2 regions of the Actinokineospora spheciospongiae genome follow, and region 2 is predicted to be linked to the other one. Evidence: riboswitches for the same ligand, from Rfam matches in the RefSeq annotation. Region 2 holds a riboswitch; the other holds the start of a gene.
The links. Region 2 has a riboswitch for glycine ahead of gcvT (glycine cleavage system aminomethyltransferase GcvT). Riboswitches for the same ligand answer to the same signal wherever they lie in the genome.
Positions count from the first base shown of each region.

Region 1 (15,616 bases), on a different contig from region 2:
TTGGCCGCGGCGACCGCGGTCAGGGTGGCGCGGCGCAGGCCGTCGGCGCCCATCATGCGGACGTAGGCCCAGGAGATCGGCAGGATCGACGCCGAACCCCAGGGGGCGGCGCTGATCGGGCCGACACCGGTCTCCGGGCCCGCGGTGGGCTGGAGGGGGTGGTTGGGCAGGAACGGCGCCAGGTGCTCCCGGACGCCGATCGGGCCGACGCCGGGGCCGCCGCCGCCGTGCGGGATGCAGAAGGTCTTGTGCAGGTTCAGGTGCGACACGTCGGAGCCGAACTTGCCGTAGCGGGCGAGGCCGATCAGCGCGTTGAGGTTGGCGCCGTCGACGTAGACCTGGCCGCCCGCGTCGTGCACCAGCCCGCACACCTCGCGGACGGTGTCCTCGTACACCCCGTGCGTGGACGGGTAGGTGATCATGATGGCGGCGAGGTCCGCCTTGTGCTCCTCGACCATCAGCCGCAAGTGGTCCAGGTCGACGTTGCCGGAGTCGTCGCACTTGACCACGGCGACGCGCATCCCGGCCATGACCGCGCTGGCGGCGTTGGTGCCGTGCGCGCTCGACGGGATCAGGCAGACGTCGCGCTCCCCGTGGCCCTGGGAGCGGTGGTAGGCGCGGATGGCCAGCAGGCCCGCGAACTCGCCCTGGCTGCCCGCGTTCGGCTGCAGGCTCACCGCGTCGTAGCCGGTCAGCTCGGCCAGCCAGCGCTCCAGGTCCGCCACCACCCGCAGGATGCCCTCGGCTTGGTCGGCGGGGGCGAACGGGTGCAGGTCGGCGAAGGCGGGCCAGGTGATCGGCTCCATCTCCGCGGTGGCGTTGAGCTTCATCGTGCACGACCCCAGCGGGATCATGCTCCGGTCCAGCGCCACGTCCTTGTCCGACAGCGCGCGCAGGTAGCGCAGCAGGGCGGTCTCGGAGCGGTGCGCGGAGAACACCGGGTGCGTCAGGTACGCCGACTCGCGCAGCAGCGCGGCGGGCAGCGCGTCGGCGGTCCGCAGGTCCAGGGCGTCCACGTCGCCGGACACGCCGAAGGCCCGCCAAACCAGCTCCAAGTGGGCGCGGGTGGTGGTCTCGTCGGTGGTGACGCCCACGTGGTCGGCGTCGGTCAGCCGCAGGTTGACGCCCAGGTCGCGGGCGGCGACCACCACGTCGGCGGCGCGGCCGGGGACCCGCAGGGTCACGGTGTCGAAGAACCCGTCGGCCACGACCTCGACGCCGCCCGCGCGCAGGCCCTCGGCCAGGACGGCGGCCATCCGGTGGGTGCGGGTGGCGATCGCGCGCAGCCCGTCGGGGCCGTGGTAGACCGCGTACATCGAGGCGACCACGGCGAGCAGCACCTGCGCGGTGCAGATGTTGGAGGTGGCCTTCTCCCGGCGGATGTGCTGCTCGCGGGTCTGCAACGCCAGCCGGTAGGCCAGCGCGCCGTCGGCGTCGGTGCTCACCCCGACCAACCGCCCGGGCAACTGGCGCTCCAGGCCCTTGGCGACGGCCATGTACCCGGCGTGCGGGCCGCCGAAGCCCATCGGCACGCCGAAGCGCTGGGTGGTGCCCACGACGACGTCCGCGCCGATCTCCCCCGGCGGGCGCAGCAGGGTCAGCGCCAGCAGGTCGGCGGCGACGGCGACCTTGGCGCCGCGCTCGTGCGCCTCGGCGATCAGCGCGGCGTGGTCGCGGACGGCGCCGGACGCGCCCGGGTAGGACAGCAGGACGCCGTAGAACTCGCCCTCGGGCAGCCCGTCGGCCAGGTCGGCGACGACCAGGTCGATGCCCAGCGGCTCGGCCCTGGTCTCGATCACCGCGATGGTCTGCGGGTAGGTGTCGGCGTCGACGACGAACCGGGGGGACTTCGACCGGCCGCCGCGGCGCAGCAGGGTCATCGCCTCGGCCGCGGCGGTCGACTCGTCGAGCATCGAGGCGTTCGCGGTGGGCAGCCCGGCCAGGTCGGCGACCATGGTCTGGAAGTTCAGCAGCGCTTCCAACCTGCCCTGGGAGATCTCCGGCTGGTACGGGGTGTAGGCGGTGTACCAGGCGGGGCTCTCCAGCACGTTGCGCCGGATCACCGGCGGGGTCTGGGTGCCGTGGTAGCCCAGGCCGATCATCTGGGTCAGCGTGGTGTTGCGGGCGGCGAGCGCGCGCAGCTCGGCCAGCGCCCCGTGCTCGGTGGCGGGCTCGGGCAGCGACAGGGTCAGGTCGCCCTCGCGGATCGACTCGGGGACCGCGCGGTGCGCCAGCTCCTCCAGCGACCCGACGCCGATGACGTCGAGGATGCGGGCCAGTTCCGCCGGGCGCGGCCCGACGTGCCGGTCGGCGAACGGGGTCCCGTGCTCCAGGGCGGCGAGGGGGATGCGGTCACTGGTCATGCGGGGCTACCTCCGGGTTTCGGGGTCGGGCCGGGGCGGGCTGCGCTGCCCTGGGCCCTCCCCCTCTGTCCGTGCCCGATCACCCGGGCGCCTGAGAGCTTCGTCCGGCCAGTGGGCGGACTTGCACCTTCGGCGGGGTCACCCGGCGATGCCCGGGCGACCCGCTTTCCAGAGGCGCCTCACCCACGCGGTCCGTTTGCCTGAGAGGTTCCGGGGAGGATTTGCTCCTTCGGCGCCGGTGCGGCCGGTGGGCCGTCCGGACTCTCCCGCGCGGGTTCGTCGACGTCCCGACGAGTCTAACCCGCGGACGCGCCGAAACCTCGCGTCGCCGCCCGGGACGTGGTCGGATGCGGGGATGGACACATCCGCCGCCCTCGCCGCCCTGGACCACGACCTGCGCCGCGACCTGCCCGCCCTGGACGACCACGCGGTGGTCGAGCGCACCCCGCACGTCACCCGGCACGTGGACGAGCGCCCCCGCGGCTGGTCCGGGGTGGTGTGGTCCGACCTGGACGCCACGACGGCGGACGCGGTGGTCGCCGAGGAGGTCGCCCGGTTCCGGGTGCTGCCGGGCGACTGCGAGTGGAAGCACTACCACCACGACCGGTTCCGGACGCTGCCGGTGCACCTGGTGGCGGCCGGGCTGCGGCCGGGGCAGGTGGAGGCGGTGATGGTGGCGGAGGCCGCGGCCGTGCCCGGGGTGGCCCCGCCCGCCGGGGTGTCGCTGGTGCCGGTGCGCGACGCGGCGGGGGTCGAGGCGGTGGTGCGGGTGCACGAGGCGGCGTTCGGGGCGCCGTTCGGGTGGCTCGGGGAGCGGCTGCTGGAGCAGTTGGTGGAGTCACCGTCCCGGCTGGACGTGCTCCTCGCCGTGGCCGACGGGGTGCCGGTGAGCGCCGCGCGGACCGAGTACTACCCGGGGACGGCGTTCGCGGGCCTGTGGGGCGGCGGGACGTTGCCCGGGTGGCGCCGCCGCGGGGTCTACCGGGCGCTGGTGTCGCACCGGGCGGAGCTGGCGCGGGCGCGGGGGGTGCGGTACCTGCACGTGGACGCGCTGCCGACGAGCAGGCCGATCCTGGAGCGGTTGGGCTTCGTGGAGCTGACCTCGACCACGCCGTACACGCTGCCGGAGTGACGGCCCGCCCTCGACGGGCGTGCGGGTCTCAGCCCGCGTTGCGGGCGTTGCGGCGGCGGGTCAGCTCGTCCTGGTTGGGCTGGTCCAACTCCAGGCCGTCGGCGCGCTCGGCCGGGAACTCGTGGATCGTGCCGCTGATCTCGCGGATCGCCCCCGAGACGGCGATGCCGAACACGCCCTGCCCGCCCTGGAGCAGGTCGACGACCTCTTCCGGCGAGGTGCACTCGTACACCGTCGTGCCGTCGCTGAACAGGGTGATTCTGGCCAGATCCCGGACTCCCCGCTTGCGCAGGTGCTCCACAGCCACTCGGATGTTCTGCAACGAGACACCGGTGTCCAGGAGGCGCTTGACCACTTTGAGGACCAGGACGTCCTTGAACGAGTACAACCGCTGCGAACCGGACCCGGCGGCGCTGCGGACGGTGGGGACCACCAGCCCGGTCCGGGCCCAGTAGTCGAGCTGCCGGTAGGTGATGCCCGCGATCTGGCACGCGGCGGGACCGCGGTAGCCGACCAGCTCGTCCGGCAGCGAGGCGTCCGGGAACAGCTCACCCTGTTCCCCGGAGTCCGTACCCTGCTCGAACACGCCTGCCTCCCCTCGTCCGGCCATCGGCGGCCGGCGAACGAGACCGCCCGTTCCGCTGTGGGGAACCGTCGGCCGAGCACGTCGGCGGTGGGGGGCGCACGGTCGAGCCCCACCCACCGGAGACGACGCTCAGTTCCTGACGGTAAATCGGGCGCGCGGGGAGGTCAACGCGACGCGCGGGGCGCGGCGCGACTCAGGTGTCGGCGCCGCGGAAGTCCTCGGGCGAGACCGAGTCGAGGAACTCGCGGAACTTCTCCACCTCGTCCTCCTGCTCGTCCGGGATGATCAGCCCGGCCTCCTGCAGGACGGAGTCCTCCGCGTGGATGGGCACCCCCACCCGCAGGGCGAGGGCCACCGAGTCGCTGGGGCGGGCCGAGACCCGGATGTCGCCGTCGAAGACCAGCTCCGCGAAGAAGGTGCCCTCCTTCAGGTCGGTGATCCGGACCTGCTCCAGCTCGCGCCCGAGCGCCCCGATCACGTCCTTGAGCAGGTCGTGGGTCAGCGGCCGGGCAGGTCGCACCCCCTGCTGCTCCAGGGCGATCGCGGTGGCCTCGACCGACCCGATCCAGATCGGGAGGTACCGCTCCCCCTCGGCCTCGCGCAGCAACAGGATGGGCTGGTTCTGGGGCAACTCCACCCGGACGCCCACGACGCGCATCTCGCTCATCGGGCTCGCCTCCCTCCGCTCGATGGGGCATCGGCGTCCCGTATCCCTTGAGGATCGCCGATCCCCGGCCTCGACGCTACCCGCCATCCGGACCCTGTGCGCAACCATTCCACTTCTGATCTGGTCACACCGGGAAGGGCCGGGGCGGTGAACTCAGGTCCCGGTCAGCCTGCGCAGACCCGCGCGGACCAGCAGGGCGTGCAGGTCGACCGACAGGTCGGCCAGGTCGCGGGCCACCTCGTCGGCCCGACCGCGGGCCGCCGGGTCGCGCTGCCGGTACAGCGGGGCGACCACCTGCTCGACCAGCCCCACCTCGCGCTCGGCCGCGGCGCGGAAGGCGCGCAGGTGCCTGGGCTCGATGCCGTAGGCCGCGAGCGAGGCCGCCGTGCGGGCGATGGAGACCGCGCCGCCGTCGTAGTGGCCGTCGCGGTCAGCGGTCAGCAGGCCGTACTCCTCCAGGGCGCTGAGCAGGTCGTCGCCGACCCCGGCCCTGGCCAGCACCTCGGCGCGCGGCAACCGGGCGCCCTCCGGCAGCGGGTCCACCGGCTCGGGTTCGGCCGCCCGCACGGGCGGGCGGCCGTTGTCGAGCTGCTCGCGGATGACCCGCAGCGGTAAGTACTGGTCGCGCTGGGCGGCGAGCACGAAGCGCAGCCTGGCCACATCAGCCTCGGTGAACCGCCGGTACCCCGATGGCGTGCGCTCCGGGCTGACCAGCCCCTCCGATTCCAGGAACCGGATCTTGGAGATGGTCACGTCCGGGAACTCGGGGCGCAGGCGCTCGAGCACCGCGCCGATGCTCGCCCCGTCCCGTTCCGGCCGCGCCGCCGCGCCCGCCACTCGGCGACCCCTAGGCTCCCGCGCCCGGACCGGTGAGGAACACCAGGCGGAACTTGCCGATCTGCACCTCGTCGCCACCGGCCAGCACGGCCTGGTCGACGGGCTCGCGGTTGACGTAGGTGCCGTTGAGGCTGCCCACGTCGATCACCACGAACTCGCCGCCCTCGCGGCGGAACTCCGCGTGCCGCCGGGAGACGGTGACGTCGTCGAGGAAGATGTCGCTGTCGGGGTGCCGTCCCGCGCTGGTGGTGTCGCGGTCGAGCAGGAAGCGCGAGCCCGCGTTCGGGCCGCGCTTGACCACCAGCAGGGCGGACCCGGCGGGCAGGGCGTCCACGCCCGCGACGGCGGGCTCGGGGGCGGGGGCCTCGGTGCGGGCCTCGGGGTCGGCGAGGAAGTCGGCCCGGAAGACCGAAGTCCGTTCCGGAGACTGCTCCGGCGGGACGCCGGGCCCGTCGTTCGTGCTCACCTGAGCTCTCCTCCTGCTGGTACTTCGCTGAACAGTGCCAACGTACCGTGCGCGATCAACCGGCCGGACGGTGGTCCCCCGCTGCCGGGGGAAAGGGTGAAGATCGTCTCACGCCCGCGGCGCCGCGGGCGGCACCGGACGCGGCGCGGCGCCGGACCGGGTTCCGGGAAACCGGCCCCTGATCAGGGCGGTCCCGGGCCTGCCTAGTCGCGGGTCAGCGGCTGGTAGCCCTCGGCGTCGAGGAGGGCCTCGACGGCGTCGGGGTCGTCGATGGTGATCTCCACCAGCCAGCCCTCGCCGTAGGGGTCGGAGTTGAGCAGGTCGGGCGCCTCGACCGCCTCGTCGTTGACCGCCGTGACCTCGCCGGTGAGCGGGGCGTACAGCTCGGAGACGCTCTTGGTCGACTCGACCTCGCCGATCGGGGAGCCCTGCTCGACCCGGTCGCCGACCTCGGGCAGCTGGACGAACACCACGTCGCCGAGCTGCTGCTGGGCGTATTCGGTGATGCCGACCCGGACCAGCACCTCGGTCTTGGTCGCCACCCACTCGTGTTCTTCGGTGTAGCGCAGTTCTTCGGGAATCACCTTCGGTCGCCCTCTCACGACGAGCCTCGCAGGCCGGGTGCCGGAGAGCTTAGATGCAGACCGGTCCGGGGTGGTGGCGCAGTGCCGTGCGCGTCTGCACCACGTAGAGCAATCCTGAGTACAGGAACAGGCCCGCGCCCCAGATGGCCAGCGCGTACGCGATCGGCCGGGCGATCGTGGCGGCGGTGGAGGCCCCCTGGGCGAGCAGCAGCAGCGGGAAGGCGTACATCAGGTTGAACGTGGCCGCCTTGCCGATGTAGGTCACCTCCGGCGGGGCGAAGCCGCCCCGCCGGAGGAGGCCGATGCAGCCCGCCACCAGCAGGTCCCTGGCCACCAGCACGGCCGCCACCCACCACGGCACGATGTCGCGCAGGACGAAGGCGACGATCGTGGCCAGGGTGTAGAGCCGGTCGGCGGCGGGGTCGAGCAGCGCGCCGAGCCTGCTGGTCTGGTCGAGCCAGCGGGCGATCTTGCCGTCGAGGTAGTCCGACAGGCCGCTGAACATCAGCAGCGCGATCGCCCACCCGTCGGCCCGCGGACCCAGCAGCAGGTACAGGAAGACCGGCACGCCCGCCAACCGCAGCACGCTGAGTGCGTTGGGGATGGTGAGCACCCGGTCGGGGAGTCGCTCCCCCGGGTCGTCGGGAGGGCCGGGGGCCGCGTCGGACATGACCGCAGCGTATTCGGGCGGGGCCCCGCCCCGGCGGGTGGTCGCTCGTCCGGGTCAGCAGGCCCGGTGGTGGGTCCAACCCTGCCGGTCCAGCGCGGCGGGGGTCAGGCGGGCGGGCCTGCCGTACCCGTCGAGGCCCACCCAGACGGGCGGTTCGAGGACGAAGGCGCGGCCGTTGCTCCACACCACGCTGCACGGGGCGGTCGGCAGGGACCGCGCGGTGCCGGGTGCGGGCGGGCCGCCGGGTATCGCGGGGGGTGCGTCGGTCGGTGCGTCGATCTGCGTCGTCTTGCTCATCACGTGTCCTCACTGCCACGGGGGCCGGCTTCCGACCGGCATGTCGGAAGCCAAGCACCCCGTGTTAGCAACGGTCCGCACAAAAGGCGTTACCGCTTGTTAAGGTCCCGGGTGTGGGGTGTTAATGCGAAACCTTCTCCTGCGCCAGGACTTCCAGGAGGGTTTCGCAGAACCGGGGCAGGTCGTCGGGCTTGCGGCTGGTCACCAGGGTGGAGCCGTCGGAGGTGTCCACGACGACCTCCTGGTCCACCCACTCCGCGCCCGCGTTGCGCAGGTCGGTTTGCAGGCTCGGCCACGAGGTGACCCGGCGCCCGCGCACGACGTCGGCCTCGATCAGCGTCCACGGCGCGTGGCAGATCGCCGCGACCGGCTTGCCGGTGTCGAAGAACGTCTTGGTGAAGCGGACCGCGCCGGGGTCGGTGCGCAGGAAGTCCGGGTTCGCCACCCCGCCGGGCAGCACGAGCGCGGCGTAGTCGGCCGGGTCGGCGTCGGCGGTCGTCTTGTCCACCGGGAACGTGTCGGCCTTGTCCAGGTGGTTGAACGCCTGCACGGTGCCGCTGTCGGTGGAGACCAGCACGGGGGTGCCCCCGGCGTTCTCGACCGCCTTCCACGGCTCGGTCAGCTCGACCTGCTCGATGCCCTCGGGGGCCACGAGGAACGCGACCTTGCAGTCGGTGAGGGGCGACATGGTGCTCCTTCCGGTCGGGTTGTCCCAGAGGGGTTTCCCGACCGGGGGACGCTCAATCATCCGCGTAGGTCGGGGAAGTCGTCCTCGGTGAACTCGCCCGCGACCCGAGCGCCGGTCCCCGAGTGGGCGTCGCGCTCGCGCCCGCGCAGCTCGACGCGGCGGATCTTGCCGGAGATGGTCTTGGGCAGCTCGCCGAACTCCAGCCTGCGGATGCGCTTGTAGGGGGCCAACTGCTCGCGGGCGAAGGCCAGGATGGACCGGGCGGTGTCGGCGTCGGGCTCGTACCCGGCCGCCAGCACCACGTACGCCTTGGGCACCGACAGCCGGATCGGGTCCGGGGACGGCACCACGGCGGCCTCGGCCACGGCGGGGTGCTCGATCAGGGCGCTCTCCAGCTCGAACGGGGAGATTCGGTAGTCGGAGGCCTTGAACACGTCGTCGGCGCGGCCGACGTAGGTGATGTAGCCGTCCGCGTCGCGGGAACCGACGTCACCGGTGTGGTAGTGGCCGTCGCGCATGGACTCGGCGGTGCGCTCGTTGTCGTCGGCGTAGCCCACCATCAGCCCGACCGGCCGGGAGGCCAGCTCCACGCAGATCTCGCCCTCGTCGGCGAGGTCGCCGGTGGCCGGGTCGACCAGGGCGATGCGGAACCCGGGCAGCGGGCGGCCCATCGAGCCCGCCTTCACCGGCTGGCCGGGGGTGTTGGCGACCTGCACGCTGGTCTCGGTCTGGCCGAACCCGTCGCGGATGGTCACCCCCCACGCCCTCGACACCTGCTCGATCACCTCGGGGTTGAGCGGCTCCCCGGCCCCGACCACCTTCTGCGGCGGGGTCCGCAACTGGCTGAGGTCGGCCTGGATGAGCATCCGCCAGACGGTGGGCGGGGCGCAGAAGCTGGTGACCCCGCACCGGTCCATCTGCGACATCAGCGCGGTCGCGTCGAACCGGCTGTAGTTGTGGATGAACACGGTGGCCTCGGCGTTCCACGGCGCGAAGACGTTGCTCCAGGCGTGCTTGGCCCAGCCGGGCGAGGAGATGTTGAGGTGCACGTCGCCGGGGCGCAGGCCGATCCAGTACATGGTGGACAGGTGGCCCACCGGGTAGGACACGTGCGTGTGCTCGACCAGCTTGGGCCGGGCGGTGGTGCCGGAGGTGAAGTAGAGCAGCAGCGTGTCGTCCGCCCCGGTCGGCCCGTCCGGGGTGAACCGCGCGGGGGTCTCGGTCGAATCGGCGTAGGACTCCCACCCGTCGACCGGCTCCCCCACGGCGATGCGGGTGTAGTGGCCGGGCACGTCGTCGAACTTCGCGGTGTCGGCGGACCGGACCACCACGTGCTTGGCCAGCCCGCGGTCCACCCGGTCGCGCAGGTCGGCGGCGGCGAGCAGGGTGGTGGCCGGGATGATCACCGCCCCGAGCTTGATCGAGGCCAGGATGACCTCCCACAGCTCGCCCTGGTTGCCCAGCATCAGCACCAGCCGGTCGCCCCGCCGCACGCCGAGCCCGCGCAACCAGTTGGCCACCTGGTCCGAGCGGCGCGACAGCTCCGCGTAGGTCCACTTCCCCTCGGTGCCGTCCTCCTCGACGATCCACAGCGCGGGCCTGCTCGCGGTGGGCTCCTCGGCGGCCACGACGTCGAACCAGTCCAGCGCCCAGTTGAAGCTCGACGGTCGGGGCCACTCGAACCCGGCGTAAGCGCGGTCGTAGTCGTCGCCGTGCTCCAGCAGGAAGTCGCGGGCGGCACGGAACTCGTCGGTGGCCTGGCGCACGGTTCTGCTCCTCGTTGACTCGACAACCGCGATCGAGCCTGCCCTACCGGCGTGCCACCCGCCACTCCCCCGGCGTCAGGCGCCCCTGAACTCCGGCGGCCTGCGCTCCAGGAAGGCCTGCACCGCTTCGCCGAGGTCCTTGCTGGGGAGGAAGGCGGCGTTCCAGGCGGCGACGTAGCGCAGCCCGTCGGCGACGCGGCGGTCGCGCTCCTGGCCGAGGACGTCCTTGGTGCCCTGCACGACCAGCGGCGGGTTGGCGGCGATCTCGGCGGCGAGTTCACGGGCGGCGGCGAGGACCGCGGCCTGGTCGTCGTGGACGTCGTTGACCAGGCCGATGCGCTGGGCGCGGGCGGCGTCGATGTTCTTGCCGGTGAGCGCGAGTTCGCGCAGGTGGCCCTCGCCGATGATGCCGGAGAGGCGTTGCAGGCTGCCCAGGTCGGCGACGATGGCGACCTTGACCTCGCGGACGCTGAACTTGGCGTCGGCGCTGGCGATGCGGATGTCGGCGGCGGCGATGACGTCGACCCCGCCGCCGATGCACCAGCCGCTGACCGCGGCGATCACCGGCTTGCGGCAGGCGGCGATGGAGGTGACCGAGTCCTGCAGGCCGCGGATCTGGGTGAGGAAGTCGGTGCGCGGGCCCGCCAGCGAGTCGGCGCCGAGCAGGCCGCCCCAGGAGGACATCATCGCGGGCAGGTCGAGGCCGTAGGAGAAGTGCGGGCCGCTGCCGGTCAGCACGACCGCGCGGACCTCCGGGTCGGCGTCGAGTTCGCCGAACACCAGCGGCAGCTCCCGCCAGAAGTCGGGGCCCATGGCGTTGCCCTTGCCGGGGCCGAGCAGGGTGACTTCGGCGATGTGGTCGGCCACGTCGACCTTGAGCGAGACCAGGTTCTCCGTCATGGAACCAGTATTACCCATCGGTAACATCCAGACCAACCCCCCTTGCACCCGATCGAGTGACCCGAATGGCCGTGGGTCGTCGGGCCCGGCCGGTAAGTTGCGCACGCGAGCCAGAACGAGGGGAGCCCGGATGGCAAGCCAGAGCGTGATGTCCACGCCGATCTTCGACGAACTGCTGCGCGAGATGCGCGCGGGCGGCACCGAGGACGCGGCCGAGCAGCCCGAGGGGGAGACCGCCGCCGCCCCCCGGCCCGCCGCGCAACCGCCGCAGCCGCAGGCCCAGCCCGGCGGTCGGCGCAGGCGCGACTCGGACTGAGCGCCACCGGTCCCACGAAGCCCTACCGGCGGGTAACCTGAGGGGATGACCGTGGAGCGCGCGCACTCGTTCACCTTCACCGGGCACACCCTGCGCTACACCGAGTTCGGCAGCGGGGACCGGCTGGTCGTGCTGACCCACGGCCAGCTCATGACCAGGACCATGCACGCCCCGCTGGCCAGGTCACTGGCCGCCGCCGGGTACCGGGTGGTCACCCTGGACCTGCTGGGGCACGGCGAGTCCGACCGCCCGACCGAGTCGTGGCGCTACTCCATGAGCACCTGGGCCACCCAGGTCGTCGGCCTGCTCGACCACCTGGGGGTCGAGCGCGCGGTCGTCGGCGGCACCTCGCTGGGCGCCAACGTCACCCTGGAGGTGGCGGTGGCCGCGCCGGAGCGGCTGCTCGGCGTGGTCGTGGAGATGCCGGTGCTGGACAACGCGATCGTGGCCGGGCTGCTGGCCTTCACCCCGCTGCTGTTCACCGCCCGGTTCCTGCCGCCCGCCGTGCGCGCGGTGGCCTGGCTGGCCGACCGGGTGCCGCGCGGGCACCAGTGGGTGGACACCGTGACCGAGACCCTGCGCCAGGAGCCCGCCGCGATGGCGGCGGCGGTGCACGGCATCTTCTTCGGGCGGATCGCCCCGCCCACCACGCTGCGCGCCGCGATCGCGGTCCCCGCACTGGTGATCGGGCACAAGCGCGACCCGATCCACCCCTTCGGCGACGCGCACATGCTGGCAGGCGAGCTGCCGGACGCGCGGTTCATCGAGGCGAGCAGCCCGGTCGAGCTGCGGTTCACCCCGAACCGGCTGACCACGGCGATCACCGGGTTCCTCGACGAGTGCTTCGCCGCGACCGGCGCCGCCACCGCCAGGGCGGAATGAGGCCGGGAATCCGGTTGGTCGGGATTTGACACCTCCCCCCGGTGCTGCACCAGACTCCGCGCATGGGGGGAAACGGGTTCTTCGCGCCGCTGCGCGAGGGGATGTTCCGCAGGCTGGCCATCGGCCGGGTCACCACGTTCGTCGGCAACGCGATCGCGCCGGTGGCGCTGGCGTTCGCCGTGCTGGACCTGACCGGGTCGGTGGTGGCGCTGGGGATCGTGGTGGGGGCGCGGTCGATCGCCAACGTGGCGCTGCTGCTGCTCGGCGGGGTGCTGGCCGACCGGCTGCCCCGGTCGGTGATCCTGCAGGGCGCGAGCACGGCCGCGGCGGTGTCGCAGGCGCTGACCGCGGCGGCGGTGCTGCTCGGGTTCGCGTCGGTGCCGCTGCTGGTGGTGCTGAGCGTGGTCAACGGCGCGGTGTCGGCGGCGTCGCTGCCCGCCGCGTCGGCGCTGACCCCGCAGACCGTGCCGCCGGGGCTGGTGCGGCAGGCGAACGCGCTGGTGCGGATGGGCATCAACACCGCCGTGGTCACCGGGGCGTCGCTGGGCGGGATGCTCGCGGCGCTGGCCTCGCCGGGCTGGGCGATGGCGGTGGCGGCGGGGATCTTCGCGGTCGCGTCGCTGTTCTACGCGCGGGTCCGGGCACCGGAGATCGACGACGACGCCCCGACCCGGCCGTGGGCGGACCTGCGCGCCGGGTGGCGGGAGTTCACCGCCCGGTCCTGGGTGTGGTCGGTGGTCGCGGCGATGATGGTGATCAACGCGGCGGTGATCGGCGGGATGCAGGTGCTCGGGCCCTCGGTGGCCGACACCACCGTCGGCAGGCTCGCCTGGGGATTCGTGCTGGGCGCGCAGACCGTCGGCGCGCTGGTCGGCGGGGTGCTGGCGAGCCGGTGGCAGCCGCGGCGGGCGCTGGTGTTCGGCACCGCGCTGGTGGCGGTGATGGCGCTGCCGCTGCTCACCCTGGCGCACGCGCCGCAGGTGGTGCCGCTGCTGGCGGCCAACTTCGTCGGCGGGTTCGCCGTGGAGCAGTTCGGCATCGCCTGGGACGTGGCGCTGCAGGAGAACGTGCCGCAGGACCACCTGGCCCGGGTCTACTCCTACGACGCGGCGGGGTCGTTCGTCGCCATCCCGATCGGGGAGATCGCGGTCGGGCCGCTGTCGCACCGCTTCGGCACGGCGCTGACGCTGAGCGGGCTCGCGGTCCTGGTCGTGCTCGCCGTGGCCGGCGCCCTGTGCTCACCGAGCCTGCGCGCCCTGACCCGGGGCGACGCGCGGCCGGTGCCCTGACGCTGCCCGGCAGCGCGCACACCGGCGGCGCGATGGGCTTCGCCGGGCCGGTTCCCGGTCGTCCACGTGCCCGGCTCGGCGCCTGCCCGGGTGACCGCCGGGCAGGCGCCCCGGGTCACTTGATGCCCGCCGCGTCCATGCCGCGGAGTTCGCGCTTGAGGTCGTGGATCTCGTCGCGGAGGCGGCCCGCGAGTTCGAACTGGAGGTCGCGGGCTGCGCCCATCATCTGGTCGGTGAGCTGCTGGACGAGGTCGGCGAGTTCGGCCCTGGGCATGGACTTGACGTCGCGCTCGCCGACGATGCCCGCGCTGCGGGTGCCGCCCTTCTCGCCCGCGGCGCGCTTGCCCCGGGAGGTGTTGCGGCCGGAGCCGCCGATCGGGACCGGCTCGTCGGCGTCCTCGACCTCGGTGAACACTCGGTCGAGGATGTCGTTGATCTTCTTGCGCAGCGGCTGGGGGTCCAGGCCGCGCTCGGTGTTGTAGGCGATCTGCTTGGCCCGGCGGCGGTTGGTCTCGTCGATGGCGTGGCGCATCGAGTCGGTGATCTTGTCGGCGTACATGTGGACCTGGCCGGAGACGTTGCGGGCGGCGCGGCCGATCGTCTGCACCAGGGAGGTGCCGCTGCGCAGGAAGCCCTCCTTGTCCGCGTCGAGGATCGCCACCAGGGAGACCTCGGGCAGGTCGAGGCCCTCGCGGAGCAGGTTGATGCCGATCAGCACGTCGTAGTCGCCCAGCCGCAGTTGGCGGAGCAGTTCGATGCGGCGCAGCGTGTCGACCTCGGAGTGCAGGTAGCGGACGCGGATGCCCAGCTCCAGCAGGTAGTCGGTGAGGTCCTCGGCCATCTTCTTGGTCAGGGTGGTGACCAGGACCCGCTCGTCGCGCTCGGCGCGCTCGCGGATCTCGTGCACCAGGTCGTCGATCTGGCCCTCGGTGGGCTTGACGACGACCTCCGGGTCGAGCAGGCCGGTGGGGCGGATGACCTGCTCGACGAACTCGCCGCCGGTCTGGCCCATCTCGTACGGGCCCGGGGTGGCCGACAGGTACACCGTCTGGCCGATCCGCTCGGCGAACTCCTCCCAGGTCAGCGGGCGGTTGTCCACCGCGCTGGGCAGCCGGAAGCCGAAGTCGACCAGGTTGCGCTTGCGGGACATGTCGCCCTCGTACATGCCGCCGATCTGCGGCACCGTCACGTGCGACTCGTCGATGACCAGCAGGAAGTCGTCCGGGAAGTAGTCGATCAGGGTGGCCGGGGCGGTGCCCGCGGCGCGGCCGTCGATGTGGCGGGAGTAGTTCTCGATGCCCGAGCAGAAGCCGACCTGGCGCATCATCTCCACGTCGTAGCTGGTGCGCATCCGCAGCCGCTGGGCCTCCAGCAGCTTGCCCTTGCCCTCCAGGTCCTTGAGCCGCTCCTCCAGCTCGGCCTCGATCGCCCCGATCGCCCGCTCCATCCGCTCCGGGCCCGCGACGTAGTGCGTGGCCGGGAAGATGCGCAGCTCGTCGCACTCGCGGACGATGTCGCCGGTGAGCGGGTGCAGGTAGTACAGCTTGTCCACCTCGTCGCCGAAGAACTCGACCCGGATGGCCAGCTCCTCGTACGCCGGGATGATCTCCACCGTGTCGCCGCGCACCCGGAAGGTGCCGCGGGCGAAGGCGATGTCGTTGCGCGTGTACTGCACGTCGACCAGGGCGCGCAGGAACGTGTCGCGCTCCACCTCGCCGCCGACGCTCAGCCCGATCGAGCGGTCCAGGTACGACTGCGGGGTGCCCAGGCCGTAGATGCACGACACCGACGCCACCACGATCACGTCCCGCCGCGACAGCAGGCTCATCGTCGCCGAGTGCCGCAGCCGCTCGACGTCGTCGTTGACCGAGGAGTCCTTCTCGATGTAGGTGTCGGTCTGCGCGATGTACGCCTCGGGCTGGTAGTAGTCGTAGTACGAGACGAAGTACTCGACCGCGTTGTCCGGGAAGAACTCGCGCAGCTCGTTGGCGAGCTGCGCGGCCAGCGTCTTGTTCGGCGCCATCACCAGGGTGGGCCGCTGCACCCGCTCGATCAGCCAGGCCGTCGTCGCCGACTTGCCGGTGCCGGTCGCGCCGAGCAGCACCGTGTCCTGCTCGCCCGCCCGGATGCGCTTCTCCAGCGCGTCGATGGCCGCGGGCTGGTCGCCCGCGGG
Region 1 covers NZ_QHCP01000018.1:17,174-32,789, reverse strand. Annotated here, with positions in the region: gene gcvP (aminomethyl-transferring glycine dehydrogenase) at 1-2,363, opposite strand, end outside; glycine riboswitch at 2,542-2,642, opposite strand; gene DFQ13_RS31100 (GNAT family N-acetyltransferase) at 2,719-3,495, shown strand; gene DFQ13_RS31095 (MerR family transcriptional regulator) at 3,524-4,105, opposite strand; gene DFQ13_RS31090 (bifunctional nuclease family protein) at 4,275-4,748, opposite strand; gene ftsR (transcriptional regulator FtsR) at 4,902-5,585, opposite strand; gene garA (glycogen accumulation regulator GarA) at 5,596-6,051, opposite strand; gene gcvH (glycine cleavage system protein GcvH) at 6,255-6,635, opposite strand; gene DFQ13_RS31070 (CDP-alcohol phosphatidyltransferase family protein) at 6,685-7,305, opposite strand; gene DFQ13_RS31065 (hypothetical protein) at 7,360-7,602, opposite strand; gene DFQ13_RS31060 (type 1 glutamine amidotransferase domain-containing protein) at 7,724-8,290, opposite strand; gene DFQ13_RS31055 (AMP-binding protein) at 8,347-10,056, opposite strand; gene DFQ13_RS31050 (crotonase/enoyl-CoA hydratase family protein) at 10,132-10,956, opposite strand; gene DFQ13_RS33385 (hypothetical protein) at 11,087-11,272, shown strand; gene DFQ13_RS31045 (alpha/beta fold hydrolase) at 11,318-12,154, shown strand; gene DFQ13_RS31040 (MFS transporter) at 12,217-13,443, shown strand; gene uvrB (excinuclease ABC subunit UvrB) at 13,559-15,616, opposite strand, start outside.
Region 1: linked by a shared signal. The riboswitch ahead of gcvP (aminomethyl-transferring glycine dehydrogenase) and the one ahead of gcvT (glycine cleavage system aminomethyltransferase GcvT) in region 2 are both predicted to bind glycine.

Region 2 (15,616 bases):
GACGTGCCGCTGGAGCAGGCCGCCGTCCTGGGCTGCGCGGTCCTCACCGGCGCGGGCGCCGTCTTCAACACCGCCAAGGTGCGGCCGGGTCAGGCCGTGGTCGTCGTCGGCGTGGGCGGCATCGGCCTGTCGGTGCTCCAGGCGGCGCGGATCGCGGGCGCGGACCCGATCATCGCCGTCGACGTGCACGCCGAGAAGGCCGAACTGGCCACGGCCCAGGGCGCGACGCACTTCCTGGTGTCCGACGAGACCACGGCGAAGGCGGTCCGCAAGCTCACCGGCGGTCGCGGCGCCGACGTCTCCTTCGAGTGCGTCGGCATCCCCGCCACCATCCGCACCGCCTGGTCGGCCAGCCGCCGCGGCGGGCACGTGGTGGTGGTCGGCGTGGGCAGCGCCAAGGCGATGGTCGAGTTCAGCGCGCTGGAGCTGTACTGGCAGGGCCGCAGCCTCACCGGCTGCCTGTTCGGCTCCACCGACCCCGACGTCGACGTCGCGCTGCTGCTCGACCTCGTCGCCGAGGGCAAGCTCGACCTGGACGGCCTGGTCACCACCACGACCGACCTCGACGGCGTGGAGCAGGCCTTCGAGGACATGCGCCGGGGCAAGGGCGGCCGGACGCTGATCCGCTTCTGAACACCCGTCCTCGGAGCCGGGTGTCCGGCTCCGAGGACGCGGTCCTCAGCCCATCGGGCAGCCGCGCAGCCCCGCCGGGATGGCCAGCGGGGTGGCGCGACCGCCGGTCAGCATCCGGGCGCTGGTCTTCAACAGCACACCGCCCGCCTTGTCCAGCACAGCCCGCGCCACCCGGTTGTTGTCCTCGGCCCGCTCCAGCGCCCGCAGCGCCCGCACGCCGCCGCCGACCACGCGGTTCCAGCCGGGGGAGTTCGGGACGTCCACCATGTCGGCGATCTCGTGGCCGATGGTCTGGCGCACCATGGCGGGCACCACCCCGTCGAACGCCCGCCCCGGCACGAAGTCCTGGTACAGCGCGAGGATCTGCGCGGTCAGCTCGGTGCCCTCCGGCGACGGGCTGAAACCGCCGTCGAGCAGCACCGCGTTCAGCTCGTCTGCCTCGGCAAAGGTCTCCGGCAGCACGTCCTCCCGGATGCCCAGCATCGCCCCGGCGACCCGCCACACGTGCCAGTAGTCCTCGGCCTCCACCTCGGTGACCGACACCCCGATCCGGCGCATCCCGTGCACCACCCGCACCGAGAAGATCAGCAGCGCGCCGAGCAGGTCGCGCTGGCAGACCGGGACGCCGTCGGCGGCCGTGTCCCAGCCGGGGGAGTGGGAGAGCATGTAGCGGACCGCGGCGTGGATGAGGCGGGTCTTCTGGATGGTCGGCACGAAGGCGCCGCCGTCGCCGAACGGGTCCACGGCCATCATGTTCAGCACGAACTGCGAGGTCTCGGCGAGCCTGCGGTGCGGCTGGTTGAGCCGGTGGGTGGCGGTCAGCACCTTCGCGGGCACCTCTTGGGCGTAGCACTCGACCATCGCCCCGTAGGACAGCACCGACGCCACGTGCGCGCCGTCGTCGACGAAGAACTCCCGCGCCCCGGCCACCCGGTCCGCGTCCAGCCAGGCGGGCGGCACGTCGGTGGCGACTAGGTACTCGCGCACCCGCGGCGGCAGGTTCTCCGGGATGGTCTGGGCGTTGCCGCGGAACTCGGACAGGACCGCGTTGACCCGGTCGATCTCGCCGGTGGTCATCAGGTCCTCGATGACGGTGTCGGCGAGGGGGTCGCCTTCGTGGCGTAGCGCGTTCAGTCTTTCGGTGGTCAGCACCAGCGGAGTGTAGGCGCAGTGTGACTGGCTGCACGTTCCCTCTATGGAGTGATCCGCTGCACGCGGGTCGTTGTTGCCAGGCAATGGCGTTAGCACCCCCTGCGCAATAGGCTCGGCCGGTCCCGTCCCCGCCCTGGAGGTGCCATGACCACCTCGGTCGCCATGCACATGAGCGACGGCCTGCTGAACTCGCCGACCACCCTGCTGTTCATCGGCGTGGCCGTGGTCGGGGTGGGGTTCGCGGCCGTGCGCGCCCGCGCCGACCTCGACGACCGCACCGCCCCGATGGCCGGGCTGGTCGCCGCGTTCGTCTTCGCCACCCAGATGCTCAACTTCCCCGTGCTCGCGGGCGTCTCCGGGCACCTGCTCGGCGGGGCGCTCGCGGCGATCCTGGTCGGGCCGTGGGTCGGCGCGCTGTGCGTGTCGATCGTGCTGGTCGTGCAGGCGCTGGTGTTCTCCGACGGCGGGCTGAGCGCGATCGGCGCCAACATCACCAACATGGCCCTGATCGGCACCGCGGCGGGCTTCCTCGTCGCGCTGGGCCTCAAGCGGTTCGCCGCGCGCGGCCGGGCCGGGCTGGTCGCGGTGGCGTTCGTGGCCGCGCTGGTCAACACCGTGGTCGCCTCGCTCGGGTTCGTGCTGGAGTTCGCCATCGGCGGCGACGCGGCGTTCGACCTGGGCACCGTGGCCGCGACCATCCTCGGCGTGCACGTGCTGATCGGGATCGGCGAGGGCATGATCACCGCGCTGACCGTCGGCGCGGTCGCGGCGGTGCGGCCGGACCTGGTGTACCTGTTGCGCGGCACCCAGAAGCCGCTGGAGCTGCGCGGGAAGGCGGCGGCATGACCACGAACCCCAGGCGCAACACCGGTTTCCTGCTCGGCTTCCTGCTGATCGCGCTCGTGCTGGCGGGCGGGGTGTCCTACTTCGCCGACTCCAACCCCGACGGCCTCGACCACGCCACCCTCCAGGGCTGCGAGGTCCGGGAGACGCCGGAGGGCGAGGAACTGCTCGGCGACTGCATCGCGCGCAACGCCCAGGACCACAAGCTCGCCGACAGCCCGTTCGCCGACTACGCGGTCAACGGCGACGAAGGGCTTTCCGGGGTCGCCGGGGTGCTCGGCGTGGTGGTGACGCTCGTGCTCGCGGGCGGGCTGTTCTGGGTGCTGCGCAAGCGGCCCGCGAAGCAGTAGCGGTGGGTGCGGGTCACGCGCACCTGCTGCACCGCCCCGGCGACACCGCCGTGCACCGGCTGCCCGCGCAGGTCAAGGTCGTCGCCGCGCTCGCCGTGGTGCTGTGCGTGGTGTCCACCCCGCGCGGGGAGTTCGCGGCGTTCGGGCTGTACCTGCTGCTGCTGGCCTGCGTGTGGGCGCTCGCCCGCGTCCCGCCGGGGTGGCTGGCGAAGCGGGCGCTGATCGAGGCGCCGTTCGTCGTGCTGGCCGTGGTGCTGCCGTTCACCGCGGGCGGGCCGACCGTGGGGCTGCTGGGGCTGCGGCTGTCGGAGACCGGGCTGCTGGCGGGCTGGAACATCCTGGCCAAGGGCACCCTCGGCGTGCTGGTGTCGCTGACCCTGTCGGCCACCACCTCGCCCCGGGACCTGCTGGTCGGGTTGCAGCGCCTGCGGGTGCCCGCCCTGGTGATCACCATCGCCACGCTCATGCTGCGCTACCTGGAGGTCATCTCCGCCGAGGCGGCCCGGATGCGGGTCGCCCGCATCTGCCGCGGTCACGACCCGCGCTTCCTGTGGCAGGCCGGGGCCACCGCCCGCGCCGTCGGCACCCTGTTCATCCGCAGCTACGAGCGCGGCGAACGGGTCCACCTGGCGATGGTCTCGCGCGGCTGGACCGGCACCATGCCCGACGCCGGGCGGGCCGCCGCACCCCGGACCTGGCTCGCGGGCCTGGTCCCCGCGGTGGGCGCCGCGCTCGTCCTGGGGACCACACTGTGGGGGTGATGCCGGAGACCGCCGCGGATGACACCCCGACCACCCATCCGCCCGCGCTGCTGGTGGAGGGCCTGGCCTACGCCTACCCCGACGGGCACCAGGCGCTGTTCGGCATCGACCTGCGGGTCGAGCCGGGGGAGCGGGTCGCCGTGCTGGGCCCCAACGGCGCGGGCAAGACCACGCTGGTGCTGCACCTCAACGGCGTGCACACCCCCGGGGCCGGGCGGGTGGCGGTCGCCGGGCTGCCGGTGGCCAAGGCGAACCTGCGCGAGGTCCGCCGCCGGGTCGGCATCGTCTTCCAGGACCCCGACGACCAGCTCTTCATGCCGACCGTCCGCGAGGACGTCGCGTTCGGGCCCGCCAACTTCGGCCTGCGCGGCGCCGAACTCGACGCCAGGGTGGCCGCGGCGCTGGCCGCGGTCGGCATGGCCGAGCACGCCGACCGCTCGCCGATGCACCTGTCCGGCGGGCAGCGGCGGCGGGTGGCGCTGGCCACGGTGCTGGCCTGCGACCCGGAGGTCCTCGTCCTCGACGAGCCCTCGGCGAACCTGGAGCCGGTCGCCCGGCGCGAACTCGCCGAGGTGCTGCTGGGCCTGGGCCGCACCACGCTCATGGTCACCCACGACCTGCCCTACGCGTTGCAGTTGTGCCCGCGCAGCGTGCTCGTCGACGAGGGCGTGGTGGTCGCGGACGGCCCCACCCGGGAGCTGCTGGCCGACACCGCGCTGCTCGCGGCGCACCGGTTGGAGCTGCCGTTCGGCTTCAGGCTGGACTGACCGCCCGTCCGCCGGTTAGGTTGAGCCCACACAAGCGAATATCGGGCCGTCACGAGCCAGGACGGGAGAGCCTCCAGCGCGAGCTGGGGCACCGAAGGAGCAAACTCCCCGGAATCTCTCAGGTACAGCTACCGTCCCAGGCCAGGCCACTCTGGAAAGCAGGCGCGTCCGCGCCTCACCCACGGTGCAAGCCGCCCCCGGGCGGTGAAGCTCTCAGGTCACATGACAGAGGGGGAGTTCCCGATCCGGAAGCGGAGGAACTCCTGCATGCCCGCGCTCGTCCCCACCCCGGCCACCGCGCCGCCCCGCCCCCGGTTGTCCACAGGACCCGGGCGACAGCGGGCGGAGTTGTCCACAGGCCGCACACCTCTCGCCCCGAACTCGCGCCGTCCGTGCCACGCTGATTGTGGACGGTTGAGCACCCCCGCCCGGCCGAAGGAGAACGGACTCCCATGAGCACACCCTCCCCGCTGCACGCGGTGCACGAGGCCCTCGGCGCCTCGTTCACCGACTTCGCAGGCTGGGCGATGCCCCTGCGCTACGGCAGCGAACTGGCCGAGCACAAGGCGGTGCGCACGGCTGCGGGCCTGTTCGACCTCAGCCACATGGGCGAGATCGAGCTGACCGGCCCGGAGGCCGCCGCCGCCCTGGACTACGCCCTGGTGGGCAAGCTGTCGGCGGTGAAGCCGGGCCGCGCGCGCTACACCATGATCTGCGCCGAGTCCGGCGGCGTCCTCGACGACCTGGTGGTCTACCGGCTCGCCGAGGACCGGTACCTGGTCGTGGCGAACGCCTCCAACGCCGCCCTGGTGGCCGCCGAACTGGTCTCGCGGGCCGCGGCCTTCGACGTCGAGGTCGTCGACCGCTCCGCGCAGACCGCGCTGATCGCCGTGCAGGGGCCGAACTCGGCGGCGATCGTGCGCGAGGTCACCGGCGCCGACCTGGACGCGCTGCCGTACTACGCCGGCGTCGCGGCGACCGCGGCCGGGCACGACGTGCTGCTGGCCCGCACCGGCTACACCGGTGAGGACGGCTTCGAGCTCTACGTCGACGGCGCCCTGGCTCCCGACGTGTGGCGGGCGCTGAGCGCTGCCGGGGAGGGCCGCGGGCTCGTCCCGGCCGGGCTGGCCTGCCGCGACACGCTCCGGCTGGAGGCGGGGATGCCGCTCTACGGCAACGAGCTGACCGCCGAGCTGACCCCGTTCGACGCCGCCCTGGGCCGGGTCGTGAAGTTCGACAAGGGGGACTTCGTCGGGCGGGCGGCGCTGGAGCGCAGGCGCGACGCCGACGTGGAGGACAAGGTGCTGGTGGGCCTGGTCACCACCGGCAAGCGCGCCCCCCGGCCCGGGTACGCGGTGCTCGACGCGGCCGGGAACCGGGTCGGTACGGTCACCAGCGGCGCCCTCTCGCCGACCCTCGGCCACCCGGTCGCGCTGGCCTACGTCCCGGTGGCCGCCAGTGCCCCGGGCACCGCGCTGTCGGTCGACGTCCGGGGTACGGCCCTCCCGGTCGAGGTCGTCGAGCTGCCCTTCTACCAGCGTCCCGCCTAGCAGGAGATCGAGAACGAGATGAGCATCCCGGAGAACCTCGGCTACACCGAGGAGCACGAGTGGGTCGACCTGGGCGGCGACACCGCCACGGTGGGGGTGACGAAGTACGCCGCCGACTCCCTCGGCGACGTGGTCTTCGTGCAGCTTCCCGAGGTCGGCGCCACCGTCGAGGTGGGCGAGGCGTGCGGCGAGATCGAGTCGACCAAGTCCGTCAGCGAGCTGTTCGCGCCGGTCTCCGGCGAGGTCACCGAGGTCAACGACGCGGTGGTGGACAGCCCCGAGCACGTCAACCTCGACCCGTTCGGCGACGGCTGGCTGTTCCGGGTCCGGGTGACCGGCACCCCCGAACTGCTCACCGCCACCGAGTACACCGCGCTGATCGCCGAGACGGACTGAGGGAGACCACGATGAGCACGTTCGCACAGCCGCTGGCCGAGGTCGACCCGGAGGTCTCCGCCGCCGTCGACGCCGAGCTGCGCCGCCAGCAGGACACCCTGGAGATGATCGCCTCCGAGAACTTCGCCCCGCTCGGGGTGCTCCAGGCCCAGGGCTCGGTCCTGACCAACAAGTACGCCGAGGGCTACCCCGGCAAGCGCTACTACGGCGGCTGCGAGCACGTCGACGTGGTCGAGCAGCTCGCCATCGACCGGGTGAAGGCCCTCTTCGGCGCCGAGCACGCCAACGTGCAGCCGCACTCGGGCGCGCAGGCCAACGCCGCGGCGATGGTCTCGGTGCTCAAGCCCGGCGACACCATCCTCGGGCTGGACCTGGCCCACGGCGGCCACCTCACGCACGGCATGAAGATCAATTTCTCCGGCAAGCTCTACAACGTCGCCGCCTACCACGTCGACAAGGAGACCGGCCTGGTCGACATGGCCGAGGTCGAGCGCCTGGCCCAGGAGCACAAGCCGCAGCTAGTCATCGCGGGCTGGTCGGCCTACCCGCGCCAGCTCGACTTCGCCGAGTTCCGCCGCATCGCCGACTCGGTGGGCGCCAAGCTCATGGTCGACATGGCGCACTTCGCAGGCCTGGTCGCCGCTGGCCTGCACCCGAGCCCGGTGCCGCACGCCGACCTGGTCACCACCACCACGCACAAGACCCTCGGCGGTCCGCGCGGCGGGGTGATCCTGTCCACCCAGGAGCTGGCCAAGAAGGTCAACTCGGCGGTGTTCCCCGGCCAGCAGGGCGGCCCGCTCGAGCACGTGATCGCCGCCAAGGCGGTGGCGTTCAAGATCGCCGCCACCGAGGAGTTCGCCGAGCGGCAGCGCCGCGTCCTGGAGGGCGCGCGCATCCTGGCCGACCGGCTCTCCGCGCCCGACGCCGCCGCGGCGGGCGTCAAGGTGTCCTCCGGGGGCACCGACGTGCACCTGGTCCTGGTCGACCTGGTGGACTCGCAGCTCGACGGGCAGCAGGCCGAGGACCGCCTGCACGGCATCGGCATCACCGTCAACCGCAACGCCGTCCCGTTCGACCCCCGGCCGCCGATGGTGACCTCGGGCCTGCGGATCGGCACCCCGGCGCTGGCCACCCGCGGCTTCGACGCCGAGGACTTCGCCGAGGTCGCCGACATCATCGCCGTCGCGCTGCGGCCCGACTTCGACGAGGAAACCAGCTCCGCGCTGCGCGACCGCGTGGCCCTGCTGGTCAAGCGCCGCCCGCTCTACCCCGAGCTGGGCTGAGACGACGGACGCAGGCGGGGGCCGCGATCCGGCCCCCGCCGCCGCGCCGTCATGACACACCGAGGAGAAACGTCGTGGCGGTCAGCGTCTTCGACCTGTTCAGCATCGGCATCGGGCCGTCGAGTTCACACACCGTGGGCCCGATGCGCGCCGCGCTGATCTTCGCCGACGGCCTGCGCGCCGCCGGGCTGCTCGACCGGGTCGCTCGGGTCCGCGCCGAGCTGTTCGGCTCGCTCGGCGCCACCGGGCACGGCCACGGCAGCGACAAGGCCGTGCTGCTCGGCCTGGAGGGCGAACGCCCCGAGGACATCGACACCGACGCGGTGCCCACCAGGGTCGCGGCGATCCGGGCCACGGCCGGGCTGCGGCTGCTCGGCACCCACCCGATCGCCTTCACCGAGGACACCGACCTGGTCATGCACCGCCGCAAGGCGCTGCCGCTGCACCCCAACGGCATGACCTTCACCGCCTTCGACGCGGCGGGGGAGCGGCTCGCCGAGCGCACCTACTACTCGGTGGGCGGCGGCTTCGTGCTCGACCAGGAGGCCGCCGACGGGCCGGTGATCTCCGCCGACACCACCCCGGTGCCGTACCCGTTCCGCACCGGTGCCGACCTGCTCGCGCACTGCGCCGCGCACGGGCTGACCGTCGCCGGGGTGATGCTGGCCAACGAACTGGTGTGGCGCACCGAGGCCGAGGTCCGCGCGGGCCTGCTCGACATCTGGCAGGTCATGCGCGACTGCGTGGCGGCCGGGTGCGCGCGCGACGGCACCCTCCCCGGCGGCCTCAAGGTCCCGCGCCGCGCCAAGGCGCTGCACGAGAAGCTGCTCGCCGAGGATGGCGCGGGCGACCCGCTCTACGTCATGGACTGGGTGAGCCTCTACGCGCTCGCGGTCAACGAGGAGAACGCCTCCGGCGGCCGGGTCGTCACCGCGCCCACCAACGGCGCCGCGGGCATCATCCCCGCCGTCCTGCACTACTACACCCGGTTCATCCCCACCGCCACGCTCGACGGCGTGGTCGACTTCCTGCTCACCGCCGCCGCGATCGGCGTGGTGCTCAAGGAGACCGGGTCCATCTCCGGTGCCGAGGTGGGCTGCCAGGGGGAGGTCGGCTCCGCCTGCGCCATGGCCGCGGCGGGCCTCACCGCCGTGCTCGGCGGCACCGTCGCCCAGGTCGAGAACGCCGCCGAGATCGGGCTGGAGCACCACCTCGGCCTGACCTGCGACCCGGTCGGCGGCCTGGTGCAGATCCCGTGCATCGAGCGCAACGCGGTCGGGTCGACCAAGGCCATCAACGCCTCCCGGATGGCGCTGCGCGGCGACGGCACGCACATCGTCCACCTGGACAAGGTGATCAAGACCATGCGCCAGACCGGCGCGGACATGCACACCAAGTACAAGGAGACCGCGCGCGGGGGCCTGGCCCTGAACGTCATCGAGTGCTGAGCCGCCCGGTCCGTCTACCTGTTGTCCGGTTCCGGCACCGACCGCGCCGCCCACGGGTCCACCGGCCCCGGACCACCACCCCGGCCCACGGGCCTGGCTGCGCTCCGCCTTGGACTCCGGCGGCCACCGCGGCGACTGGGCCGCGCCCGCGTCGTGCACCGGGGGCGGGGTCGGTCAGGACGCCTCCCGCCTGCCCGACCCGGCCGCGGCCACCGCGTCCCGCAGCTCGTCGCGGGTCATCTTGGAGCGGCCCTTGACGTCCAGCTCGCGGGCCATCTTCTCCAGCTCCGCCTTGCTCAGCCCGTCGAGGTCGACCGACGGCTTCTTCGACGACCCCGCCGACGGCTTGGCCGAGCCCCCGCCCTCGCGGCGCTTCTTGCGGCTCTCCACGCTCTTGCTCAGCGCCTCGAACAGGTCGACCACCTTCGTCGGGCTGCTCGGCGCCTCCTCGGTGACGATCTCGCGGCCCTGGCGCTTGTCCTCGATGAGCTGCTCGACCCGCTGGGTGTAGGTGTCGTGGTGGTCCTCCGGCGACCACTCCTCGGTCATCGACTCGATCAGGTTGACCGCCATGTCCAGCTCCCGGCCGCGCGCCGGGGTGATCTCCGGCATCGACTTGAGCTCGTCGGCCGGGTCGCGGATGTCCTCGGGGAACAGCAGCGTGGTCAGCATCAGCAGGTCGCCGCCCGCGCGCACCGCGGTCAGGTACTCCTTGCCGCGCATGACGAAACCGGCGATCCCGGCCCGGTTGGTCTTGCGCATCGCCTGCAGCAGCAGGCTGTAGGCCTTGCCGTACTCGTCCTTGGCCGGGGCCAGCCAGTAGGTCTTCTGGAAGTGGATCGGGTCGATCTCGTCGAGGTCGACGAACGCGGTGATGTCGATCGTGCGCGAGCGGCCGGGCGCGATCTGGTCCAGCTCGTCCGGCTCGACGATCACGTACTCGCCGCCGCCGACCTCCGCGCCCTTGACGATGTCGGCGTAGGCGACCTCCTCGCCGGTGCGCTCGTTGACCCGCTTGTACCGGATGCGGTCCGAGGTGCCCCGCTCGAACTGCCGGAAGCTGACGGTGTGGTCCTCGGTCGCGCCGAACATGTCGACCGGGACGGTCACCAGCCCGAAGTTGATCGCTCCGTGCCAAATCGGTCGCGCCACGTCACCCTCCCCGGGGGCCGCTCCGGTTGTCCGGCCCCCAGTGTGACCCACGACCACCGGGAAAGTCCTGTTCAACGGCCCACCGGAAAATCGACGCACAGTTCGTTTGACCCCGCAACCGGTTGGGTAACACCGGCTCAACCAGCGACGAGGGGAGCCCCGCCATGAGCGACGTCTCACGCCTGCCCGGTCCGATCGCGGACACGTGGGACTGGCAGCGCCACGGGTCGTGCCGGGGCATGGACAGCGCCCGCTTCTTCCACCCGGACTCCGAGCGCGGCCAGGCCAGGGCCGCCAGGGTCCGCACGGCCAAGGAGATCTGCCAGGGCTGCCCGGTGCTGGCGCAGTGCCGCGAGCACGCGCTGACCGTGGTGGAGCCCTACGGCATCTGGGGCGGCCTGGACGAGGCCGAGCGCCGCGCCGCCCACGCCGCCCGCACCCGCGTGAGCAAGGCGGGCGTCCGGGCCTGACCCGAGGACACGAGAGCCGGGATCGACGTCGATCCCGGCTCCTCTGCGTGTGCTGCTCAGAGCCTTGGTCTCTTGGTGTGCCCGGGCGGGTGTGCTCAGGTTTCGAGCCCGGTCGTTTGGTGGGTGGTGCCCGGCTGGGTGGATGTGTTTGGCCGGGGCCCCTATGGCGATCATGTGTTCCAGTGCGTCAGGTGGGGCTGAAAAGATGCCCCACCGCCCAGGCAGGCTGTCACATGATCGCCACCCCCGGCCAAACACATCCACCCACCCGGGCCTCTGCGTAGCCGGGCCGCCGGTTTTCGGGGTGGTCGGCTGGGCAAGCGCCTCCGCCCGCCCGGGCAGTCGCTCGCTGGCCGGCGGTTTTCGGGGTGGTTGGCTGGGCAAGCGCGTCCACCCGCCCGGGTATGTGCTCGCCGGGTGGGCGGTTCGTGGAGAGCTTGCTTTGAGGGCTGGGTCTAGCCCTTGCCGGGTTCCTCGACCAGGCCGGTGCGCAGTGTCTCCAGCGTCTTGGTCAGCAGCCGTGACACGTGCATCTGCGACACGCCGATCCGTTCGGCGATCTGGGTCTGGGTCATGTTCTTGAAGAACCGCAGCAGCAGGATGGTGCGCTCGCGCTCGGGCAGCCGCTCGATCAGTGGGCGCAGCGACTCGTGGTCCTCGATGCCCAGCAGTCCGGCGTCGTCCTCGCCGAGGGTGTCCGCCAGGGGGTCCGAGCCCGGTTCGCCCGCCGACAGCGCCTCGTCGAGGGAGACCGACTGGTAGACCTGCCCGGCTTCCAGCCCCTCGTAGACGTCCTCCTTGGGGATGTCCAGGTGGGCGGCGATCTCACTCGGCGTCGGCGCCCGGCCCAGCCGCTGCGACAGCTCGTTGCCCGCCGCGGAGATGGTCAGGTGCAGCTCCTTGAGCCGCCGGGGCACCCGCACCGACCAGGCGGTGTCGCGGAAGTACCGGCGCACCTCGCCCATGATCGTGGGGACCGCGTAGGACAGGAAGTCGATCCCGCGCGCGGGGTCGAACCGGTCCACGGCGTTGATCAGCCCCACGGTGCCCACCTGCACCAGGTCCTCGCGGGCGACGCCGCGGTGGGAGAAGCGGGTGGCGATGTGCTCGGCCAGCGGCAGGTGCCCGGTGACCAGGGCGTCGCGCACCGCCTCGCGGCGCGGGTCGCCCTGGGGCAGCTCGGCCAGCTCGGCGAACTTCGGCGCCAGGTGGGTGTACTCGTGGGTGCCCGATCCCTCGGGCGCGGTGGGGGCGGCACTCATGCGGTACCCCCCGTCCGGCCTCTGGCTATGTAGATGTGCAGGGTCGGTTGGCCGTCGGGCCCGGGGCCCGCCCAGGAGTCCACCCGGTCGGTCAGCGTGGTGAGCACCCGCCAGCCGAAGGATGAGGTGTCGACGACGACCTCCGCGGCGGTGGTGGCCGCCGCCTCGAAGCACACCAGGTCGCCGTCGCGGACGAACGAGCACTCCAGCTCGCTGCCCGGCACCGCCCGGGTGATCAGGGTCGAGCACACCTCGTCGACGGCGAGCTTGAAGTCGGAGATCGCATCGATGTCGTGGTCCTGCAACGCGGCCACGGTGCCCGCCACGGACCGCACGACCGGCAGGTTCAGCAGGTCGGCAGCGAACCGCAGCCTGATCCGGTCGTCGACCGCGGGCGTGAAGCCTGCCCGCGGCGCGGCCGTCGCCGCCCGGTTGTCGGGCACCCCGCCGTCGTACACCCCGCGATCACTGTCGGTCATCGTGCTCGAACTCCCATCCTCGGCTCGGCGCACCCTCCCGGGCGGCCGGTCCATCGTCGCAGGCCCACCCCGACCCCCGCCCCCCAAGGGGGCGCAGGCAGGGCTCACCGGCGCTCGCCCGCGATCGGGCCCAGCACCTCGTACGGCGGGACCCAACCCCGGTCGAGCAGCAGCCGGTACAGCTCGTGCAGTGCCCGGGACCTGGTCGCGTCGTCCTCGGCGGCCACCAGCGCCCGCACCGCGGCGAGCAGCCCGGGGTCGGCGCGCATCGCGTCCGCGTCCGCGTCGACCTCCGGCCCGGTCTCGTCCGCGCCCGTCTTGCGCCGCAGGTACGCCTCCAGCGGCTCGGCGCCCGGCTCGGCGAACATGCCCACCACCAGGTGGGCCACCCGGTGCAGCTTGGTGTTGTACTGCTGCGACAGCCGGACCAGCGCCTCGAACGCCTCGTTCGGCGAGCAGCGGCGCAGCACCACCAGCACGCCCATGGCCTGCTCGATGGTGGCCCTGGTGCGCAGGGCCCGCCGCAGACCGTCCAGTTCAGACCGCAACTGGTCGACGGCACCGTCATTCCCGTCGGTCATCGGCGCGCACCACCGCGTTCCGGACCGCCGCGCTCTGGGCCGCGCACCGGCGATCTTCGCGCCGCACTGCCCATCCTCGCTCCTCCTGGCTCGAATCCCGGTCTGTGGCCGTGGGTTCGCGCGGGCGAGGAGGACGCGTCGGACAGCGCCGACGCGGGTGCGGGCCGGGCAACACGCAGCTACTCGCTTCACGCGAGCGCCGGAGCCGCCAACTGGTGTCGTCCCCGACGCGCTGCGGCTGCTTGCTCAACCGCTCCGCACCACTCTAAAGATCACGCCGAGGCGGGCACAAGGCAGGGTCCCGCCGCCCGGCCTGCGGGACGCCCGGAGCCCCTCTACGGTGGGTCGCGCAAGCCGCACGACGAGATGAGAACGCGACCGGAGGGCGATCCGGCCCCGGTCGACACGGAAAGGAGCCAGTGCATGCTGGCGGTGACGGAAGCGGCAGCGGACGCGATCAGCGCCCTGACCCAGCAGGACGGGATCGCCGATGAGGGCGGTCTGCGCTTCACCCTCGTGGAACCCGAGCAGCCCGACGGCGCGCCGCTCGCGGTGGCCCTGGCCCCGGCGCCCACCGACGGCGACCAGGTGGTGAGCCCCAAGCCCCAGGCCAACGTCTTCCTGGAGCCGGGAGCGGCCGACCTGTTGTCGGACAAGGTGCTCGACGTCCAGCAGGACGACGAGGGGCACCTGAACTTCGCGGTGCTGGAACAGCCCGCGACGGGCTGAGGTTCCCGGCGGTGCCGCAGTGCGAGATAGGCCACCATCGCACGGTCGGGTGATTGAATCCACCCGTCCTGGGTAATACCACCCTCAGGGTGGGCGAGACCAGGAGGCTGATGTGCGGCACGAACCGCTGGCGAGTACTTCCACGGCGACCATCCCCGCGACCCCATTGTGGCGCGGGCTGGACTACGGCCCCGGCGTCGTGGTGCTGGCACCCCGCGACGGGGAGCCCGAGGTGCCGCGGGCGTGGCAGCCGCTGGAGCAGCGCTACCAGCTCGCCTGGTGCGCGGTCCCCGACGAGGTGGAGCTGCTGCACCGGGTCGAGGACGTGCTGGAGACGCTCGCCGACCGCAACACCCGCACGCACGTCGTGGCGCACGCCGCGCTGGTGGACGTCGCCGTCCGCCTGGTCGCGGAGTTCCCCGGCACCGTGCGCGGGATCGTCCTGGTCGGCTCGGGCCCCGAGCCCGGGCCGACCGGGGTCCCGGTGCGCCGCGTGGCCGCCGGTGCGGCGGACCTGTCCGACGCCGCCGTGGTCCGCGAGGTCCGGCGGGTGCTGGAGGCCGGCGACGACGTCGAGCCCGCGCACCTGCGCCTGAACCTGCCGTTCGCCCGGTCCGGTGCTGCCTCTGTGCTCACGGGCCCGTACGCACCGTCGACGGCCGCCCGCGGCTGAGGCGCCCCGCCCGCGCCGGACCGGCGCGGGCAATATCGTGGGGGCATGAGCACACACTTCGACGTGGTCGTCCTCGGCGCGGGTCCCGGCGGGTACGTCGCGGCGATCCGCGCCACCCAGCTCGGGCTGTCCGCGGCCGTCATCGAGGAGAAGTACTGGGGCGGGGTCTGCCTCAACGTCGGCTGCATCCCGTCGAAGGCCCTGCTGCGCAACGCCGAACTCGCCCACCTGGTGCAGCACGAAGCCGAGGCGTTCGGCATCGAGAACGCGGGCGGGGTCCGCTTCGACTACGGCGCCGCGTACCGCCGCAGCCGCTCGGTCGCCGAGGGCCGGGTCAAGGGCGTGCACTACCTGATGAAGAAGAACGGCATCAAGCAGTTCGAGGGCCGGGGCACCTTCACCGACGCCAACACCATCGAGGTGGCGCTGGGTGACGGCGGGACCGAGACGGTCACCTTCGACCACGCGATCATCGCCGCGGGCGCCACCACCAGGCTGCTGCCCGGCACGTCGCTGTCGGAGCGGGTGGTGACCTACGAGGAGCAGATCCTCGCCGACTCCCTGCCGGAGAGCATCGTCATCGCCGGCGCGGGGGCGATCGGCGTCGAGTTCGCCTACGTCCTGCACAACTACGGCGTCAAGGTCACCATCGTCGAATTCCTCGACCGCGTCGTCCCCCTGGAGGACGTGGAGGTGTCGAAGGAACTGGCCCGCCGCTACAAGAAGCTGGGCATCGACATCCGCGTCGGCACCCGCGTGGAGAAGATCGACGACTCCGGCGACAAGGTCAGGGTCACGGTGTCGAAGAACGGCACCGAGGAGGTCCTGGAGACCGACAAGGTCATGCAGGCCATCGGCTTCCAGCCCCGCGTCGAGGGCTACGGCCTGGACAAGACCGGGGTGGAGCTGACCGAGCGCGGCGCCATCGCCATCGACGGCCGCTGCCGCACCTCGGTCCCGCACATCTTCGCCATCGGCGACGTCACCGCCAAGCTCATGCTGGCGCACGCCGCGGAGTCCATGGGCGTCATCGCCGCCGAGACCATCGCCGACGCGGAGACCATGGAGCTGGACTACGCCATGATCC
Region 2 covers NZ_QHCP01000005.1:529,246-544,861, forward strand. Annotated here, with positions in the region: gene DFQ13_RS16615 (Zn-dependent alcohol dehydrogenase) at 1-633, shown strand, start outside; gene DFQ13_RS16620 (oxygenase MpaB family protein) at 679-1,785, opposite strand; gene DFQ13_RS16625 (energy-coupling factor ABC transporter permease) at 1,930-2,631, shown strand; gene DFQ13_RS16630 (PDGLE domain-containing protein) at 2,628-2,978, shown strand; gene cbiQ (cobalt ECF transporter T component CbiQ) at 2,981-3,739, shown strand; gene DFQ13_RS16640 (energy-coupling factor ABC transporter ATP-binding protein) at 3,739-4,506, shown strand; glycine riboswitch at 4,648-4,745, shown strand; gene gcvT (glycine cleavage system aminomethyltransferase GcvT) at 4,959-6,056, shown strand; gene gcvH (glycine cleavage system protein GcvH) at 6,075-6,452, shown strand; gene glyA (serine hydroxymethyltransferase) at 6,464-7,735, shown strand; gene DFQ13_RS16660 (L-serine ammonia-lyase) at 7,810-9,183, shown strand; gene ku (non-homologous end joining protein Ku) at 9,358-10,335, opposite strand; gene DFQ13_RS16670 (WhiB family transcriptional regulator) at 10,500-10,805, shown strand; gene DFQ13_RS16675 (SigB/SigF/SigG family RNA polymerase sigma factor) at 11,261-12,067, opposite strand; gene DFQ13_RS16680 (ATP-binding protein) at 12,064-12,546, opposite strand; gene DFQ13_RS16685 (ANTAR domain-containing protein) at 12,651-13,127, opposite strand; gene DFQ13_RS16690 (hypothetical protein) at 13,551-13,856, shown strand; gene DFQ13_RS16695 (hypothetical protein) at 13,969-14,529, shown strand; gene lpdA (dihydrolipoyl dehydrogenase) at 14,575-15,616, shown strand, end outside.